One region of the Caballeronia eucalypticola genome, then DNA from elsewhere that is predicted to be linked to it. Evidence: predicted binding sites of a transcription regulator. Region 1 holds the regulator's gene; each other region holds the start of a gene.

Evidence for each region. The regulator LexA, encoded in region 1, represses DNA repair genes until DNA is damaged. The targets are predictions, from matches to a motif close to ACTGTATNNNNATACAGT.
Region 2: a site for LexA is predicted at 2,533-2,550, ahead of ACMX25_RS07510 (ATP-dependent helicase). Genes of this name have one in related genera too.
Region 3: a site for LexA is predicted at 1,408-1,425, ahead of dinB (DNA polymerase IV). Genes of this name have one in related genera too.

What each region holds. Positions count from the first base shown of each region.
Region 1 covers NZ_JBLKRU010000003.1:177,176-182,303, reverse strand. Annotated here, with positions in the region: gene cysW (sulfate ABC transporter permease subunit CysW) at 1-293, opposite strand, end outside; gene cysT (sulfate ABC transporter permease subunit CysT) at 290-1,186, opposite strand; gene ACMX25_RS05185 (sulfate ABC transporter substrate-binding protein) at 1,353-2,402, opposite strand; gene lexA (transcriptional repressor LexA) at 2,696-3,352, shown strand; gene ACMX25_RS05175 (hypothetical protein) at 3,515-3,901, shown strand; gene ACMX25_RS05170 (DUF2939 domain-containing protein) at 4,059-4,700, shown strand; gene ACMX25_RS05165 (universal stress protein) at 4,784-5,128, opposite strand, start outside.
Region 2 covers NZ_JBLKRU010000004.1:234,485-239,612, reverse strand. Annotated here, with positions in the region: gene ACMX25_RS07515 (DUF4088 family protein) at 1-324, shown strand, start outside; gene ACMX25_RS07510 (ATP-dependent helicase) at 363-2,501, opposite strand; gene ACMX25_RS07505 (hypothetical protein) at 2,654-2,920, opposite strand; gene ACMX25_RS07500 (hypothetical protein) at 2,982-3,377, opposite strand; gene ACMX25_RS07495 (RNA-binding S4 domain-containing protein) at 3,745-3,966, shown strand; gene ACMX25_RS07490 (MATE family efflux transporter) at 4,358-5,128, shown strand, end outside.
Region 3 covers NZ_JBLKRU010000005.1:230,292-235,419, reverse strand. Annotated here, with positions in the region: gene ACMX25_RS08960 (NIPSNAP family protein) at 1-473, opposite strand, end outside; gene ACMX25_RS08955 (YciI family protein) at 557-862, opposite strand; gene ACMX25_RS08950 (LysR substrate-binding domain-containing protein) at 861-1,292, shown strand; gene dinB (DNA polymerase IV) at 1,517-2,674, shown strand; gene ACMX25_RS08940 (alpha-ketoglutarate-dependent dioxygenase AlkB family protein) at 2,711-3,307, shown strand; gene ACMX25_RS08935 (VC0807 family protein) at 3,425-4,057, shown strand; gene ACMX25_RS08930 (methyl-accepting chemotaxis protein) at 4,136-5,128, opposite strand, start outside.

The sequences.
Region 1 (5,128 bases):
GTCAACCCGAACACCACGTTCAGCGGAACGGCAATAGCAGCGACGATCAGCGTGAGCTTGATCGCGGACCACGCGTCGGGGTCTTTCAGCGAATTGAAGTAATAGTCCACACCCTTCGCGAAGGCTTGCGCAAACACGGCAACGAGCGGCACGACGAGAAACAGCGCCAGGAAAATCAGCGCGATGGCGGTCAGGACCCAGCGCACGGCGCGCGGTTCAGTTACCGGATCAAGCTTGTGTTCCGTCACGCGGGGCGCGGCTGCGTCCACTGCTTTCTGGTTGACGGTGCTCATGCTTTCGCCCCGTCGATATGCAATGCACCAGCCGAAGCGGGCGCCGGTCCTGCGCCGCTGCGGCTCGTACGCCGTTGCAGGAACCATTGCAGCGTGTTGATCAGCAGCAGCATCAGGAACGATACGCACAACATCACGACGGCAATCGCAGTCGCGCCTGCGTAGTCGTATTGTTCGAGCTTCGTGATGATCAGCAGCGACGTGATTTCGGACTTCATCGGCACATTGCCCGCGATGAAAATCACCGACCCGTATTCGCCCAGTGCACGCGCGAACGCGAGCGCGAAGCCTGTCAGGATGGCTGGAAACAGCGACGGCAGCACCACGCGGCGAAACGTCAGCCAGCGCGTCGCGCCAAGGCACGCGGCCGCTTCTTCCTGCTCGCGCTCGAAATCTTCCAACACCGGTTGCACGGTACGCACGACGAACGGCAAGCCGATAAACGTCAGCGCCACGAGCACGCCGAATGGCGTGAACGCCACCTTGATTCCGAGCGGCGCGAGAAACTGGCCGATCCAGCCATTCGGCGCATACACGGCCGCGAGCGCGATACCGGCCACGGAAGTCGGCAACGCAAACGGCAGATCGACGACGGCATCGACCACGCGTTTGAACGGGAACGTGTAGCGCACGAGCACCCACGCCACGAGAAAGCCGAACACGGCGTTGATTAGCGCGCCGCCGAGAGCCGCCGAAAACGTCAGCCGATACGACGCCAGCACGCGCGGCGACGTAACGGCGCGCACGAACGTCGCCCAGTCGAGCGTAGCGGTCTTGGCGAAGGTCGCGGCGAGCGGAATCAGCACTACGAGGCTCAGATACGCCACCGTGATGCCAAGCGTCAGGCCGAAGCCCGGCAGCGCGCTGGGCTTGCGGAAAGTGAAGGTCGTCATGCGTGAATCATCCAGTTCCGCCGCGCCGCGGGGACGGCGCTTCGGGGTCGAGCTTCGGGTTAATTACAGGCCGTCTATGCGGCCGTAGTGTTGTTTCAAACTTCTTTACGACTACAGCATCGCGGGCGCATGAGCGCCGGCGATGCTGCCTTTCAAACCATTACGCTTACTGCGGTTGATAGATGGAATCGAACACGCCGCCATCGGCGAAATGCGTCTTTTGCGCGTTGGTCCAGCCACCGAAGGAATCATCGATCGTGTAGAGCTTGATCTTCGGGAACTGCTTCGTCAGCGCAGCAGGAACGGCAGTGGAACGCGGCCGATAAAAGTTGCGTGCCGCGATCTCCTGACCTTCCTCGCTGTACAAATACTTCAGGTACGCCTCGGCCAGCTTGCGCGTGCCGTGACGATCCACGACCTTGTCGACTACGGCGACCGGCGGTTCAGCCAGGATGCTCACCGACGGCACCACGATCTCGAACTTGTCCGAGCCAAATTCCTTCAGCGACAAGAACGCCTCGTTTTCCCACGCGATCAGCACGTCGCCCTGCCCGCGCTGCACGAAACTGGTGGTCGCACCCCGCGCGCCCGAATCCAGCACGCCGGCATTCTTATAAAGCTTGGTCACGAATTCCTTGGCGGTCGTCGCGTTGCCACCCGGCAGATGTTCTGCGTACGCCCATGCCGCGAGATAGTTCCAGCGCGCGCCACCGGATGTCTTCGGATTCGGCGTCACGATAGACACGCCCGGCTTGAGCAAGTCCGGCCAGTCCTTGATCTGCTTCGGGTTGCTCTTGCGCACGAGAAACACGATTGTCGATGTGTACGGCGACGCGTTGTCCGGCAAGCGCTTCTGCCAGTCTTGCGCCACGAGCCCCTTGCCCGCGAGCGCATCGATGTCATAGGCCAGCGCCAGAGTCACTACATCGGCCTGCAAACCGTCGAGAACCGAGCGCGCCTGACCGCCTGAGCCGCCGTGCGACTGCTTGAACGTGACGGTTTCTCCGGTTTCAGCCTTCCATTTCTTGCCGAAAGCCTGATTGAAGTCCTGGTACAGCTCACGCGTCGGGTCATACGACACGTTAAGGAACGACGTGTCGGCGTGCGCCAGCGAGATCGTTCCCACGATCATCCCGGTCGCCGACGCGGCCCCGATCACCGTCGTGGCAACCAGCTTCCTTGCCCGTGCGCCCCACCCCGAATTCCGACTCAGCATTGCCCCGCTCCCCGTCTTATGTGTTTGAGCAGCCGAGTCTATCGACGGGCTTTCATTATTAAAAATAATTGTTATTCATTCTTTTAGATCAAAAAGTGCTAATGAAGACTGGAAGCGGCGTTGCGGCCATCAAAGAGCCGCTGGAGCACCGTGTTTGGGGCCTCTGTGTGGTTCTGACGACGTCGAACTTAAAGTAAAGCTTGAAAAGCGCCGAATACTGTATAAAACTACAGGCATCTGTTCATCCATACAGTGGACGACCGGCCATAAAGGGGCAAATGCACGTGACCAAAATGAGCAAACTGACTGCGCGACAGCAAGAGGTTTTCGAACTGATCCAGCGCGCTATCGAACGTACGGGGTTTCCGCCCACGCGCGCCGAGATCGCGGCTGAACTCGGTTTTAGCTCGGCTAACTCCGCCGAAGAGCATCTTCGGGCGCTGGCGCGTAAAGGGGTGATCGAGCTGGCTGCGGGTTCATCGCGCGGCATTCGTTTGCTGACTAATGGCAGTCTTGACGACGGCCCTCACCAGTTCACGTTGCCGCACGCCAGCATCATGCAATTGTCGTTGCCGCTGGTCGGGCGCGTGGCGGCCGGTAGCCCGATCCTTGCGCAGGAACATATCTCCCAGCATTACGCCTGTGACCCGGCACTGTTCTCCAGCAAGCCGGACTATCTGTTGAAGGTACGCGGTCTTTCCATGCGCGACGCAGGCATCTTCGACGGTGATCTGCTCGCCGTACAGAAGAAAAACGAGGCGAAGGACGGGCAGATCGTCGTGGCACGACTCGGCGACGACGTCACGGTGAAACGCTGGAAACGTCGTCCAGATGGCGTTGAACTGATCGCTGAAAATCCTGATTACGAGAATATCTTCGTTGCATCAGGCAGTGACGACTTTGCGCTGGAAGGTATTGCGGTCGGGTTGATCCGCTCCGGCGAGCTTTGATTTCTGATTGTTGATTTCTGATTTGCAGGGCGGCGGTGGATCTTCTCCCCAGCCGCGCTGCGCTTGAATTCCAGCCCCATAAAGCGTGACGGACATCGCATTCGCGAGGAACCGGCGCGCGCCCTATTCTCATCGGTTGTCATCGGTTATCGGAGAAACATCATGGAACGATTCGCCCGGTTGTTTTCTGCTTCTTTTTTATCCGCATCGTTTGCGCCGGCAGCACGCGCACCCCTTTCGTTTCGCCAATTCCGGGAATTTGGCCGTTTGCGGCATCTGCGCTCGCTGATTTCCTGCAAGACACAAAAACCTGCTGACACGCCTGATCTCTTCATCGAATTGCCAGTCTTGCCATCGCGGCAACCGGCGTTCGCCCGGGTATCGTTGAGTACATCGGTGCATACGCAGTCCGAGCAACGTGCACCCGTGCGGGTTTATCGCGGTGAGTCGCGGGTCATCATGGTGGGCAATATCGAAGCGGTATCGCGCATGATCGACCGCTGCATCGACGAGGAACGCGCAGGCGTTGAAGATGGATTGTTCGCCTGATATTTAAGGCGCGGTGAATTCGCGGGGATAGTTCTGGCGCCGGTGCGGTCCATTCAATGGTTGAGTCGTCCAAGGTCTCTCGTTAGGCCTTTCGTTTGGCCACAACTCTTGCATTTCGAGCCGCGTCTACCTCATCAGCCAAAAGGTCCCCACGCGTATGCCTTTGTCCCGTACCAGCAAGTCCGTTGTTATTGCGTTGTTGGTTGTTATTGTTGTGGCGGTTCTCGGTGTGATTTATGCGTCGCCCTATATTGCCCTCGATCGGCTAAAACGTGCCGCCGACGCCCGTGACGTTCAGACCGTGAATCAGTACGTCGACTTTCCGTTGCTACGTGAAAGCCTGAAGGACCAGGTCGGGCAGCTGCTGACCCGAAGAATCGATATACAGAAAAGCGGCAATCCGTTAGCGATAATCGGCGCCATGATTGGCGCGGCGCTAGTCGGCCCACTGGTCGATTCGTATGCAACGCCCGACGGCGTGGCGGCTATTCTCAATGGCATACCGCCAAGAGGTGATCCTGGCGAGAAACCGCCGGTTCCGGCGGAGGCCAATGGCGCTGTAGTTGCGTCTCCGGAAGCCGCGCAAGCGCCGCCGCTCGCGCCCGCTCAACCGGCGCCTGCCGCCGCTGCGCCATCCGCACCGAAACCGCCGCCTCAAACCACGGCGGGGTATCGAAGTTTTAATACTTTCGCGGTGAATTACCAGCATGGCACCGGCGAAGCACGCTATTCAGCCATTCTTCGGCGATACGGGTTGTTCTCTTGGAAACTGGTCGCCGTGGAACTGAACGACAGTTAGGCGAGCCAGCAGATTCACCGCAGCAACCGAACGCTATCCGGTTGCTGCGGGCGGCCAGCGGGACCCGCTTAGCCATCTACTTATCAGGCACTCACCTCGGCCTTCACGGGCTTCGCCGCGTGCGCAGCGTCCTCCTGTTCGGCGGATGTACCCGTCGGCGACACCGCCACTAAAATGCTGCAAGACACCCGATCCATCAGCGGCGTGTTGCCCGAGCCCATCCACCAGCGCGCAAGGCCCGTGCGGCACCGATGCCCCACCACGACCAAATCCACCTGCAAGCTCTGAGCGAGCCCGGCAATTTCATCGATAGGATGCCCAAACGCAAAGTGGCCCTGCGCCGGCACGCCCCGCTCGGTCAGCCATTCCACGCCTTCGCGCAGGATGTCCCGGGCGGCGTCCTCAAAACGGCCGCACGCCATATCGGT
Region 2 (5,128 bases), on a different contig from region 1:
GAGATGAAAATGCAGACGCCCGCATGGCGTCTCGCCGATTCATTGCGTCAACGCGTGTACGAAACCAAGATTGCGACAGAACATAGCGCGGGATCGACCGCGCGCGAAAAGCTCGGTGAACTGCGCTGCCTGCTGCGACTCGGCATGTTTCATGGCTCGGTGGCAAAGCAGGAAGCACAGCAAGTGCTCGAGCAGATACGCATGATCAAGCCGGAAATTTTTATTGAAGAGCCGTATGACGGGTTCACGCGCTTCGGCAACTGGTTGCGCACGATCTTCACGCCAGAGCGCAAAGCGCCGAAGCCTTCGCGTGCGGAACGTTGAGTGGAGCTTGAGCCCTTGGCGAGCTCAAACGAAACCCTTCACTCCCACATCTTCTTGAGCCGCGCGGCGATATCGACTTTCGCCTTTGCCGCAGCGGCCAGTCCGGCGGCCGTCGGCGCGGCGGGCTCAGGGACCGGGGGCCACGCGCACGCTTCGAACTGCGGCATCAGATGCGCGGGGATGAAACGCGTACGCGCCGCCCACACATGCCGGTCACCCATATGGACCTGGTTGTGCACGTAGAAACGCTGCGGCGTGACAATGTGCAGATCCTCTTTTGCGCGCGTCATGGCGACGTACAACAGCCGCCTTTCTTCATCAATTTCCTCGTCGCTGCCCGTGCCCATATCGGACGGGATGCAACCGTCCACGCCATTCATCACGAACACGTTCTTCCACTCCTGTCCCTTGGCCGAATGGATGGTGGAGAGAATCAGATAATCCTCATCGATGAGCGGAACACCCGATTCATCGCTCGTGGCATCGGGCGGATCAAGCGTCAGTTCGGTGAGAAAACGCTCGCGCGTGGGATACGTAGACGCGATGCTTTCCATCTGCAGCACGTCGCCATGGCGAATTGACGCGTCTTCGTGATTGCGTTCCAGATGCGGTTCGTACCAGCGCCGGATCATTTCGAACTCAGCAGGCCATCCGCTTTCGCGCGCGCAAATTTTCGACATCAGCGCCACAAGCGCCGGCCAGTCTTCGCTCGCGCGCAACGGCGCGGCGAATGCGGCTAACGCAGCCGGCGTGTCGGAGCGCTCGGCGACCTGATCGAGCACACGCCCGGCAATAGCCGGCCCCACGCCCGGCAGCAATTGCAGCACGCGAAACCCGGCTACGCGATCACGCGGGTTCTCACCCCAGCGCAAGACCGCGAGCACGTCCTTCACGTGAACGGAATCGAGAAACTTCAGCCCGCCGAACTTCACGAACGGAATGTTGCGCCGCGTGAGTTCGATTTCGAGCGCGGCGCTGTGATGCGCGGCGCGAAACAGCACCGCTTGCTGCTTGAGCGTCATGCCGCCTTCACGCGCCTCCAGCACCTGTTCGACGATATAACGCGCCTGATCGGCTTCATCGGCTACGGAGACGAGACGCGGCCGTTGCGCCGATGCCTTGTCGGTCCACAAGTTCTTCGTATATCGCTCGGCCGCGAGTCCGATCACCGCATTCGATGCCGCCAGAATGGGCTGCGTCGAGCGGTAATTGCGCTCGAGCGTCACGCATTTCGCGGGCGGATTGAAGTGATTCGGGAAGTCGAGGATATTGCGCACCGTCGCGCCGCGAAACGAATAGATGGACTGGGCGTCGTCGCCGACTACGGTGAGGCCGCGGCCATCGGGTTTCATCGATAGCAGGATGGACGCCTGCAGCTTGTTCGTGTCCTGGTATTCATCGACGAGCACGTGGTCGAAACGGCTGGAAAGATCCGCGGCAATGGACGGCTCGGCGGCGAGATGCGACCAGTAGAGCAGCAAGTCGTCATAGTCGAGCACGCTTTGCTGCTGCTTCGCGTGAACGTACGCCGCGAACAAGCGGCGCAGGTCGTCTTCCCATTCGCGGCACCACGGAAAGGCCTGATCGAGCACGGTGGCAAGCGATACGCCGGTATTGACCACGCGCGAATAGATGGCGAAGCAGGTGGATTTGGCCGGGAAGCGCTTTTCTTTCGCCGATAACCCCAGTTCGTGCCGCACGAGGTTCATCAGGTCGGCGGAATCCTCGCGGTCGTTGATGGTGAACGACGGCGATAACCCCACGAGATCCGCATAATCGCGCAACAACCGCGCGCCCACGCTATGGAAGGTTCCAGACCATGTGAGGCCCTGCGCGATCACGCTGCGATTACCCAACGCATTCACGGCGATGCGCGTCACGCGCCGCGTCATCTCACTGGCTGCGCGCCGCGAAAACGTCAGCAATAGGATTCTGTGCGGGTCCGCGCCCTTCACCAGCAAATGCGCCACGCGATGCGCCAGCGTATTCGTCTTGCCCGATCCCGCCCCGGCGATGACCAGCAGCGCGCCGGCCGGATCGCGGGCGTTCAACGTGTGCGTGCCGTACTCGACCGCCTCACGCTGCGCGTCGTTCAATTTGGTCAGGTACGACGCAACATCTTCCTGCGCCTGCTTGGGCGCGAGATCGTCGTCGGTGGCGGAGTTAAGCGTGAGCACGTCGCATGGACTTTAAAAACGGGTGACGCACACTGTATATCCATACAACTCTTCGACGCAAGCAACTGATGCGGCAGGCTTTTGGCCCTATAAAAAAGAGATGGCCCGGTGCGTTCACACGCGCCGGGCCATCGTCCATTCCTTGCGTCGAATCAATCCGCTTTCTTCGCGTTTTTCAGGTTTGCATCGGCGGCGGCTTCATTCGCCTTCGATTGCGATTCCGTCTTTTTCTTGTCGGCCTTGGCCTGCGCCAGATTTGCGTCTTTATCGGCGGCGGCTTGCTTCTTCGCTGCTTTCTTGTCAGCGTGCGTGGGTTCCGCTGTGCTTTCCGTCTGCGCCTGCGCGACCGACATCGTGGCGGCCGTCGCGAACGCTCCCGCGAGCAATGCGGCGATCAAGCGCTTCGTGGTCGTTGTCATGAATCCTCCTTGCTAGCGGCCCCGCTTGAAGGGGCCGCGCTGTATTCATCGAACTGGAAACTTAGTGCTGCAGGTTCGTGTTCTGCGGACCATCCGGCAAGGCAGACTTCAGATCGTCGTTGGCGGTCTGGTTATCGGCCTTCTTGTTGATCTTGGCGTTGCGCACTTGCTCCTTGTATTGCGCCTTCGCTTCCTTGTTCGTCGCCTTCAGGTCCTGCTTCGATGCCTTCTTCGACGCCTTGTACTCGGCGCTAGCCTGCGCGCTGGCATTGCGTTTCACGACCAGCGGATCGGTCGGCGCCGGTGCGACGATATTCTGCGGCGGCGGCGCGGTTTGCGCGGACGGTGCGGCCATCTGGCCGGCATCGGCAGGCTGCGCGGTCTGCGCGAACGCGGATGCGGACACACCCATGGCGACAAAAGCGGTACCCAACAGCATTTTTTTGGCTTGCAACATATTCATTTCCTCGCTGGCAGTTTTTATTCCGGGTGATCGATTGCTTCCATTGCAACCGGCTGCGGCATCCAGGCGATGGGCGTTATATGCTCAAACACCGCGCCTGGCGCAATACGCCGCCAATACCCGTCTACACTTCAGATGACCAATACAAACGCTAAAAATGCGCATCGATCACTGCGACTGACCCGGCGCCGGACGGTGGAGTTCGCTAAAACGTGTCATTGTTACCGAAGGTTTCACTTCCTGACAGTCGGCAAACATCCGAACGCCCGATTTCCGGCAGTCTGAGCTGTAGACGCACGTGGCGTGCCCGGCTGGTTTATGATGGGCGCCCTTTCCGCCCCAACCTTGCGAAGATTGCCCCATGCCGCGCCTCGAATTCACGCTCACAGGCGACTACGTCGAACTGCACAACCTGCTCAAGCTGATGGGCCTCGCCGATAGCGGCGGCTCGGCGAAAGTACGCGTCGCCGAGGGCGAAGTGAAGGTCAACGGCAAGATCGAGTTGCGCAAGACGTGCAAGATCCGCGCGGGCCAGACGGTGGTCATCGACGACACCACGATCAAGGTTCTCAAGCCGAAATAAGCCGCGTGTGGATCAGCACGAGGATCGCCGCGAGCGCGATCCGAATCACGATAAATACCGCGTCGTGATCGACATAATCGCCATCAAGCAATAAGCTAGTCGGCTTTCGTTCCCTTTCGCCGCTTTCAGCTTGTTGACAGTTGAACCTTGGGTTGAAGCCATACTTTCAATCTCACGTGCTTCAAGACCGAGGTTCAAGACCGGGATTCACAGCTGGAATTCGAAGCCGGATTTCAAAGCCGAAATTCAAAGCGGAGCTTCAGCCCGATTAACCAATCAGGCCGAAGCGCGGCCGGAACGAGCGGGCGATGCAAGACCGGAAACGGCCTGTATCGCCCGTTGCCGTTTTTGCATGGTTTTGCCGTGCATCAAAGCATCCAGATAACCCGTCATGCCATCCAGAATGATCCGCGCGAACGCGCCGCCAAGCCTTTCCCGCCATGCCGTCGATACCGCCAGGCTCGCCGCGCCCCTCGCCATTTCGCAACTGTCGCAAATGGCGATGGGCGTCACCGACACCATCCTGCTCGGCTCGCTCGGTCCCGACTCTCTCGCGGCCGGCGGCCTGGGCGCGAACCTCTTCTTCGTGGTCGTGGTGCTGCTGCAGGGCGTGCTGACGTCGGTGAGCGTGTCCGTTTCGCATGCGCGTGGCGCGAACAACGATCACCTCGTGCCGAATATCTACTGGACGGGGCTGGTGCTGTCGCTGCTGCTGGCAATCCCCGCCTTCACGCTGCTGAGCTTTGCCGAGCCGATCCTGCTCGCGTTCCACGAACCCGCCATGCTCGCCAGGAACGTCGGCGAATACTGCGCGATCCTGCGTTGGGGTGCGCCGGGCAGCCTGCTCGGGATCGGCATGATGCGCGCGTTCCTGCCGGCTATCGGGGCGGCGAAGCGGCTGCTGTGGGTATCGATTGGCGGCGTGTTCGTAAACGCGTTCCTCAACTACGGCCTGATCCACGGCGCCTACGGCCTGCCCCGGCTCGGTTTTCTCGGCTCGGCAGTCGCCACCACCATCACGGTCTGGACGACGGCGCTGGTGCTGATCGCGTTCCTGCATTTGCGGGCGCGTTACCGGCACTTCGTGGTCGCGTCGCGTCCACGCCTGCCGCTGATGGGCGAACTGTTCGGCATCGGCTGGCCTGTCGCAATCACCTATGGC
Region 3 (5,128 bases), on a different contig from region 1:
GAAAATCCCCAGATATGTGTGATGCGCGGTGGCCCGTCCAACGCGTACATGTTGACGACCAGATGTCTCGTGTAATCGCCCGCAGGCGCGATGGCATCGCGCCAACCGTTTAGGGTTGGCGCGAGACCGCCGGGCTTCAGGAAATAGGTTCTGAACTCGTAGAAGCTTCCGAACATCGCGGGCTCGACCTCCGGTAAGAAGGGGAACCGCGCATGGCGTTCCATGTTTATTCGTATCGCCGGGTCCGAGATTCCGAACGGTGCTGGATCCATGAGCGCGCGACTGCGCTCTTCCTCAAGCGCATCTGCGGTGTCGAACTGGCGCAGCAGTTTGACCTGGAAAAGCTCGCCGATCTCGGTACGCCATGCGCCCAGTAATCGGCCGGCGCCTTGCGCTATCCAGTCGTGCGCCGCAGCGGCCACAGCCCCCTCCGTAAGCGGCGCGCACGCAAGCGTAGTGAGTTCGTATTGCATGGCAGGCTCCAATGATTGAACTGAATAAAATCCCGCCCAACGACTGGTCAATGCGGGTGTCGGGTGGGGAGAGTAAGGACGAACTACCGCGCCTCGGCCAAATCGGCCGGCGACTGTTTGGACGAATAGTCGGCAAGCAGGCCAAAGAGAGGGTCCCATTCCTCGATGGTCAGCGCGCTGATAACACCCTTCTGTGCGAACGGGTCGTCGTCGATCATGCTTTGTATCTCCCCGCGGTTATCTGCCCGCATCACCAGGAAACCCGCCCGCAGCGGGGCGCCTCTGACGGGACCTGACGCCAGCAAACGGCATTGTTCGACCAGCGTTTTCAAATAATCGATGTGCGGAAGAACGTGCTTGTTCCACAGCGCTCCTTCCGGATGTTCCATGCGAACTATGAAATTGGCCTGCGCATCGCCGGATTACCTGCGCAAACATGGCGTACCGCGACAACCCGCTGATCTGGCTCGTCACGAATGCCTGAGTTTTGCTCCTTGGGCCTCGGAACTCAGCCGGACCTGGCAATTCCAGCGTAATGGCCGGGTGACAAAGGTGCCTGTGAAGGGGCGCTTGCGAATGAACGATTGGAGCGCCCTGCACCGTGCAGCGCGCGACGGCTTTGGCGTCTTGCTCGGCTATGAACATGCTGTTGCCGAGGACCTCGCGTCGGGCCACTTGATTCAGATACTCTCGGAATACGAAGGCCCTTTCCGACCGATCCATCTGCTCTACGCTGCCGACCGTCAAATGACACTCAAACTGCGCTGTTTTGTTGACCACGTCATGGAAACGTTGGGAGAGGGACAGGAGAAGTCTTGAGTTAGATGAGGATCGAGACTTCAAGTGGCCTGCCGTGCGACGCTTCTGTACGCGTCTCGCGTGATCTTGAGCGGGTTTAGCTAAGGTATTGCTCCCCGAACTTTTGATGTAAAATACTGTACATCCATACAGCTATTGATCATGTCCGATCCCAATGGAAACATCAGCATTCCCGGTCCTCGCGCGTCTTCGGCGTTGAACCGCTCCCATCCCGGAGCGCTCCGGTGACAGCCACGCGGCACATCGCGCATCTGGACATGGACGCTTTTTATGCGTCCGTTGAACTCCTGCGCTATCCCGAGCTTCGCGGTCAACCCGTCGTGATCGGCGGCGGCAGGAACGCCACGCCAGAAGAACTGCCCGACGGCACCCGCCGCTTCAAGCGGCTGCGCGATTACACGGGCCGTGGCGTTGTCACCACTTCGACCTACGAAGCGCGCGCGTTCGGCGTGTTTTCCGCCATGGGCATGATGAAAGCCGCCGTACTCGCGCCGGACGCCATCCTGCTGCCCACCGACTTCGATTCGTATCGGCACTACTCGCGTCTTTTCAAGGAGGCCGTGGCCACGTTCACCACGCAGATCGAGAACCGCGGTATCGATGAAATCTACATCGACTTGACGGACCTGCCGGGGGATCCCGCCGAGACCGCAGCACGCATCAAGCAGGCCGTGCGCGACGCGACCGCCCTGTCGTGTTCGATCAGCGTCGCGCCGAACAAACTGCTGGCGAAGATTGGCTCGGAACTCGATAAACCCGACGGCCTGACCATCCTCACCCCCGCTGACATCCCGTTGCGAATCTGGCCGCTGCCCGTACGCAAGGTGAACGGCATTGGGCCGAAGGCGAATGAAAAACTCGCGGCTATCGGCATCGAAACTGTCGGTGATCTGGCACGCGCGGACCCCGAGATACTGCAGGCCCGCTTTGGCCGGACTTACTCGGCATGGCTCATGGAAGTAGCCCAAGGTTTCGACGAACGGCCGGTGGTGGTCAGCTCCGAGCCGAAGTCGATGAGCCGCGAAACCACCTTCGAGCGCGACCTGCATGCACGCCACGATCGCGCGGAGCTGTCGGCGGCGTTCACCGACCTCTGTACGCGCGTGGCCGACGACCTGCGTCGCAAAGGGTACGAGGGACGCACGGTCGGCATCAAGCTGCGTTACAACGACTTCAGCACGGTCACGCGTGACCTGACGGTCCCGTTTCCAACAGCCGATGCAACGGAGATCCGTCGCGCTGCAACCGAGTGCCTGAAGCGCGTGCCGCTGGACCGGCGCCTGCGTTTGCTCGGTGTACGCGTGACGGCGTTACTGCCGGCGGGGTCCTATGTCGCCGAGCCGCAATCCGTTCAGGGCGAATTGCCGTTCGCGGCGGACTGATCAATAGAGCAAGGAATAGCCAGCAAAGGAATCGACGTGTTTCAAAACGATCTGTTCGATGCCGTACCGCTCGACCTTGTGGAAGACGCCGAAAGCGGGATTCGTTACCTGCCCGGCGTGATCCCGCAGGCGATCTCACGCGCGTGGTTTGAGCAGACGCTTGACCATGTGACGTGGGGCAATCAGCGTCGCTTGATGTACGACCGCGAGGTCGATGTCCCGCGGCTGATGGCGCATTTCTCGCTGGACGCACCGGACTTGCCGGAACCGCTGATGGAGGCAGCCGTGCAAGTGCGCGCGATTGCCGGCGCGCAGTTTAATAGCGTCGGTTTGAATCTGTATCGCGATGGCAACGACAGCGTCGCGCCTCATAACGACAAGACCCAAGGGCTCGTGCAGAAAGCGCCTATAGCAATCCTTTCGCTGGGGGCGACCCGACGCATGACAATCCGCGCGAAGTCGGGCAAGGGCCGCACGCTCAATGTGGACCTGCACGCGGGCAGCGTGCTCCTCATGAGCTACGCCTCGCAATTCACGCATAATCACGGCATACCGAAGATGAGCGGCGTCGATGGGCCGCGCATCAGCCTTGCATTCAGATGCTTTGATGCTTCAACGCTCAAGCAGCGCTAAGCAGTTAGCAGCATTTCTTGTTTCAACCCTTAAGGGTTACGCCAGCAACGCGTGAAACGGGCCGTGGTATTTTTGTTTGTCTAACGATCTGGCCGCGTCAGCACTCAGCCGATTCATATGAACAACCGGGTCCGATATTTATCGGCGATCTGCATCAACGTACTCTTCCCGTGGCTCGCCTATCACCTTGCGTATCCGCAGTGGGGCCACTCGGGAGCATTGGCTGCGTCCACGCTGCCGCTGATAGCGTGGATGACATGGGACCTTCTGCGCTTTCATCACTTCGATGCGCTCAGCGCGATCGTACTGGTCGGTACTTTATTGTCGCTGGCGGTTTCATCTTTTATCGACAACGCTCATGCGCGGCTTTTTGAAGAGCCTGTCATCTCGGGTTTGATCGGCATCGCGTTTTTGATCTCACTCGCGTTTCCAAGGCCACTCGTGTTCTATCTCGGACGATCGACCGTCGCCCGCGAACAGGACGGAGGAACGGCTCAGTTCGAACAATGGTGGCGTGACAATCCCGATCTCGTAGCGGTCATTCAAAAGATGACGCTGGTATGGGGATTGGGGCTGACGGCCGAGAATGCCGTGCGGCTGGTGCTTGATATCGGCTGGGAAGACGCGACGTGGATTACTGTCGCTTCCACCATTCTGCGATATGCAGCATACGGTGGATTGACGCTATGGACCTTCCTTGAAAGAAGGCGCATGAAGCGAACGAGTCCGCCGGCCTTGCCCGTGAAGTGAATCGCGAGCCTGAAGCACCAGGGAGACGCTGGCGTTCACCGCCTCCCTGCGCTCGCTAGACAACAAGAACGCTGCTAGTTAAAACGCTTCCCAATCAGCAGCGCCAGCCAATGCAACGGGCTTCGCTTTCTCTTTGATCAGCGCCGGTGTCTTGAGCCCTGCCGCGGCCGCAACTACGCTCGAACTCACAGCAATCGCGCGTTTCTTCGGTACCGCTAGCGCACGATGCGCAACACCGTGCGCCGCGCCATGCGAAGGTTTCGCGCCAAGCGCCGGCTTGACATCCAGGCCCCGGTCGTCCAACTGGAACACAGAAACTGCCGCCTTCAACGCGCCCGCCTGATCTTCCAGCGATTGCGCAGCGGCCGCGGCTTCTTCCACCAGCGCCGCATTTTGCTGGGTGACTTCATCCATTTGCGTGACCGCGCGCGCTACTTGTTCAATACCGCTGCTCTGCTCTTCGGACGCCGCTGCAATCTCGCCCATGATGTCCGTCACGCGCTGCACCGCGCCGATGATTTCCGACATCGTGCGGCCCGCATCGCCCACCAGCGTCGTGCCGGTTTGCACGCGCGAGACCGATGTATTGATCAGTTCCTTGATCTCCTTCGCAGCCGCTGAAGACCGTTGCGCGAGACTGCGGACTTCTGCCGCGACCACCGCGAAACCTCGTCCTTGCTCGCCCGCACGCGCCGCTTCCACCGCTGCGTTCAACGCGAGGATGTTGGTCTGGAACGCGATGCCTTCGATGATCGTGATGATGTCGGCGATCTTCGTCGAACTCTGGTTGATGTCACCCATGGTGGTGACCACTTGTGAAACCACCGAGCTGCCCTTGTTCGCAATGTCCGACGCATTGGCGGCCAACGAGCTCGCCTGACGCGCGTTTTCTGCGTTCTGCTTCACGGTGCCGGTCAACTCGTCCATGCTCGATGCCGTTTCCTGCAGCGCCGACGCCTGCTCTTCCGTACGCGAAGACAAATCGATATTGCCAGCCGCAATCTGCTTGGTCGCCGATGCAATGGACTCACTGCCCGAGCGTACCGTGCGTACCGTATTCACCAGGCTGGC